DNA from 2 places in the Serratia sp. GW822-FHT06D09 genome. Region 1 is predicted to be linked to the other one. Evidence: riboswitches for the same ligand, from Rfam matches in the RefSeq annotation. Region 1 holds a riboswitch; the other holds the start of a gene.
The links. Region 1 has a riboswitch for thiamine pyrophosphate ahead of thiM (hydroxyethylthiazole kinase). Riboswitches for the same ligand answer to the same signal wherever they lie in the genome.

Region 1 (2,198 bases):
GGGCAGCTTTATCGGTTATGCCCCGGCGATGTTCTGTTTTAGCCTGTACGGTCATATTCTCGATGCCTTCCCAGGACTGACCGGTTACAAGATCGTTTTCGGGCTGATGGGCATGTTTGCCTGTGCCGGGATCATAGTGTCGGGGCTGTTGGTCAGAAATATCCGCGCACGCGCAAAACTGACCCCGGCGGCTTCTGTCGCCTGAGCCGGGGGCTTTAATGAACGGGCACGGTTTGCGCTGTGCCCTTATTTTATTTTGCCGGGGAGTGCAGCAGGTAATATTCTTCCCCGCCGTCATTGCCAGTAGCGATGATTCGCCAACCGTGCTTGTGGTAGAACGCTAGCGCCTTCTTATTCTTCACCAGGCATTTCAGCGAACCGGTGGCGGTAAAGGTCTGTTCCGCCGCTTGTAACAGAGCGCTGCCGACGCCGAGCGGCGGCAGATGCGGATCGACATACAGGTTGTGAATAAAGTTGTCCTGGCGATAAATCGACACAAATCCCAGCCGCTTCCCCTGATCTTCCGCCACCCAAATATCTTCGCCCAGCGTTGAGCGATCGAAATCCTCCAGCCGGTAATCTTCGGTATCGCGCCACGGAAACGCCGCTTTACGCGAAGCCAGATACAGGGTGCGCAGGAAGGGGCGATCGGCCTCTTGGTATTTTCTTATCTGCATGGCGCCTCCTTTTTATTTTTTGACACTATAGCGCGATTGACCTCACCGGCGGCAACCCCAATAATGGCCGTCTTGACTCGGGGTGCCCTGCGCGATGCGCGGTGGCTGAGATTTTACCCGTATTACCTGATCTGGATTATGCCAGCGTAGGGAAGTCTCGGTGCCCCAACCGGTACCCGCCTTCTTGAACGCCGGTTGGGAGGAATATGCTCGCTCGACCTGATGTTTTCCCCGGCGCCCGCGCCGCGGCCTGTTTGACTCAATTTAAACGCCAATCGCCCCTGATCCATTGCCTGACCAACGAAGTGGTGCAGGAACTGACGGCTAACGTCCTGTTGGCGCTCGGCGCTTCGCCGGCGATGGTGGTAGAACCGACCGAAGCAGCGCAGTTCAGCCGACTGGCGGATGCGGTGCTGATCAACGTTGGCACCCTCAATGCATCACGCGCTGAATCCATGCTGGCTGCGGTGGAAGCTGCCAACGTGGCACAAACACCCTGGACGCTGGATCCGGTAGCGGTCGGCGGGTTGGTCTATCGCACTGCGTTTGCCCATCGTTTGTTGGGTGAGAAGCCGGCGGCGATCCGCGGCAACGCTTCTGAAATCATGGCGCTGAGCGGTTTGCAGGCTAACGGACGTGGCGTAGACAGTGCAGACGACTCGCTGGCGGCATTGCCGGCGGCGCGCGAATTGGCGCGCAGCAGCGGTGCGGTAGTGGCAGTAACCGGCGTTGTTGATTACATCACCGATGGCCAGCGTGACTGGGCGGTCACCGGCGGTGATGTGCTGATGACGCGGGTGGTCGGTACCGGTTGTGCACTTTCTGCGGTGGTGGCGGCATTTTGCAGTTTACCGGGCGATCGGCTCGATAACGTGGCGACCGCCTGCCGGGTGATGTCGCTTTGCGGTGAACGGGCCACGCGCCGTGCCGCCGGGCCGGGCAGTTTCACCCCGGCGTTCCTCGACGCACTGTATCAACTGCGCCCGGAGGAACTGCAATGAAACGCATTAACGCACTGACAATTGCCGGGACCGATCCGAGCGGCGGCGCCGGCATTCAGGCCGATCTAAAAGCTTTTTCTGCGTTGGGGGCCTATGGTGCCTCGGTGATTACCGCGCTGGTGGCGCAAAACACCCGTGGTGTGCAGTCGGTCTACAACATAGATCCGGCCTTTGTCGCCGCTCAGCTGGATTCCGTCTTCAGCGACCTGCGCATCGACAGCACCAAGATTGGCATGTTGGCCAACGCCGATATTGTGCAGGCGGTGGCGGAGCGTTTGCGCCATTATCAGCCGTCTTTTGTGGTACTGGATACCGTGATGCTGGCAAAAAGCGGCGATCCGCTGCTGGCGCCGGAGGCGGTGGATTCGATCCGTCGTGAACTGTTGCCGCTGGTGTCGATCATCACGCCGAACCTGCCGGAGGCGGCGGCGCTGCTGGCGTGCGCCCCGGCGGAAAATGAGCGCCAGATGCGTGAGCAGGGCCGGGCGCTCCTGGCGATGGGGTGTCAGGCGGTGTTGAT
Region 2 (2,198 bases), on a different contig from region 1:
GGGACGGTCATTTGGTCAAATCCGGCCGGCAGTGAGGTCTTGATCACCGGGTACATCCAGTTGCCGGTAGGAATGGCGTTTTGGAACGCCGGGGATACCATAAATTGCATAAAGCGTTCCGCCAACTCAGGTTGCTTGCTGGCCTTGAGTTTGCCCGCCACTTCCACCTGCAGATAATGGCCTTCACTGAAGTTGGCAGCGGCGTAGCTGTCTTTTTTTTCTTCAATCAGATGGTAGGCTGGGGAGGTGGTGTAGCTAAGCACCAAATCGCCTTCGCCTTTCAGGAACAGGCCATAGGCTTCGCTCCAGCCCTTGGTCACGGTGACGGTTTTCTTCGCCAGCTTCTGCCAGGCTGCCGGTGCCTGATCGCCATACACTTTCTGCATCCACAGCAGCAGACCCAAACCTGGGGTACTGGTACGCGGATCCTCATAGATCACTTTCCAGTTCTGGCTGCTGTCGACCAGCTCATGCAGGCTTTTGGGCGGGTTTTTCAGCTTTTCTTTGTTGTAAACGAAGGCAAAGTAGCCGTAGTCATAGGGGACGAAGGTTTTGTCTTGCCAGCCGCCCGGTACGTTCAATTTGCTGCTGTCGACGTCGCTTGGCGCGAATAGCCCAGTTTGCTGCGCCGCCTGTAGCAGGTTGTTGTCCAGCCCCAGCACCACGTCGGCGGCGCTGTTTTTGCCTTCCATGCGCAGGCGGTTAAGCAGTGAGACACCGTCTTCCAGCGCGACAAATTTCAGCTCGCAATCACATTGGGCCTCAAAGGCTTTTTTGACCGCCGGGCCAGGGCCCCAGTCAGCGGCGAAGGAATCGTAGGTGTAGACCGTCAGCGTGGGCTTGGCGAACACCGGTGCTGCGCAAAACAACAGTAACAAGGGCAGGCTTTTTTTGACCACTTTGCACTCCTGAAAATTTAGGGGGGCAAGGGTATCTGAGGGGGCAAGCGGCTGATGCCGGATCGCTGGGCTCAAATCCCTCCGCCGGTATTGACCGGATCAGGTTCGACGGGTTTGTTCTCAGCAAAACCGGCCGCTTGCGTTTTCATTACGCTGCTGTCGTTTCGCACCCCGTTGAGACGGCGCCATTGTAAAGACTAACGGGCGCCGGTGAAAGGTGCTTATGCTTCCGGCGGCGCAAACCAGGCGGATTTGAAATCGAACCAACCCAGAGTGTTCATTCGCACGCCGCGCATGCTGCGCTGGCCATGCAGTTGCAGCCAGTGGTGGAACAGAGGATGCAATTGATGGCCGCTGACCAGACGTTGGCAAAAGTCCGCCAGCGGCAGGGCATTGGCGCGCCACAGCGCCGCATCTTCGGACAAGTCCTCACTCATGCAGTGCTGCATCAGCGGCAGTTCATACAGGGTGGCGAACAGTGAGAACTCCAGCGGCAGGTAAAAGTTGGCGCTGCCGAGCCACAAATCGGTGCTCGCGTCGCCTTTATGCCAGGTAGCGTAATCGACAATCTGAATATTCAGCTTAATGCCGTGCTGCGCCAGCAGCGGCTCGATGGCCTGCTGAATGGCGTGGAACTCCGAGTGTTCGCTGTAGTAGGTCAGGGTCAGTTCGGTCAATCCGGCCGGTTTGGGCTGCAATGCCAGCGCGCGATTGTGGTGCCAGCGCGGCAGAATGCCGTAGGCCGGTGACCAATAGCGTTGATAAACAGGGCCGGCGTTGCTCAGGAGCGAAATAGGGTTGATCAGTTCGCATAACCAGCTGCGGATGACCGGATCGGCCGCCAGCGGAGAGCGCTGATCGAATAGCAGAAAATAGCAGCCTTCTTCCAGTCGACTTTCCAGCTCGTTTTTCCCGGTATCGTCCGCCTGGAGCTGTACGCCGGAGTGTACCAGTTCTTCGGTCACCTCTGGCAGCACCCAGATATTGACCTCGTCGATCAGTGCGCGATAGCCAAAGTAATCATCAAAGGCGTGAATTTTCATCTGGCTGCGGTGATTGCGCACCACGCTATAGGGGCCGGTACCGACCGGATGGCGCGAGAACTCCGGCAGGCTCTGCCACTCGCGCGGCAATATCATGGCGTGCACGCTGCCCAGCAGCCACGGCAACCAGTAATCGGGGCTATGCAGATGCACGTCAATCACGTAGGGCGTCGGCGACGTCACGCGTTCGATATGGGAGAACAGCGGTTGTGGCATCAACCGGCTGAGCGAACTGATGACATCTTCCATTTCCAGC

Region 2: it holds a riboswitch for thiamine pyrophosphate, as region 1 does, so the genes downstream of both, thiB (thiamine ABC transporter substrate binding subunit) here and thiM (hydroxyethylthiazole kinase) in region 1, are expected to answer to the same signal.

Annotation. Positions count from the first base shown of each region.
Region 1 covers NZ_JBXALO010000011.1:104,271-106,468, reverse strand. The annotation lists gene AC1RKG_RS21640 (MFS transporter) at 1-205, shown strand, start outside; gene AC1RKG_RS21635 (GNAT family N-acetyltransferase) at 252-677, opposite strand; TPP riboswitch at 746-847, shown strand; gene thiM (hydroxyethylthiazole kinase) at 884-1,678, shown strand; gene thiD (bifunctional hydroxymethylpyrimidine kinase/phosphomethylpyrimidine kinase) at 1,675-2,198, shown strand, end outside.
Region 2 covers NZ_JBXALO010000006.1:192,886-195,083, forward strand. The annotation lists gene thiB (thiamine ABC transporter substrate binding subunit) at 1-899, opposite strand, end outside; TPP riboswitch at 958-1,083, opposite strand; gene sgrR (HTH-type transcriptional regulator SgrR) at 1,121-2,198, opposite strand, start outside.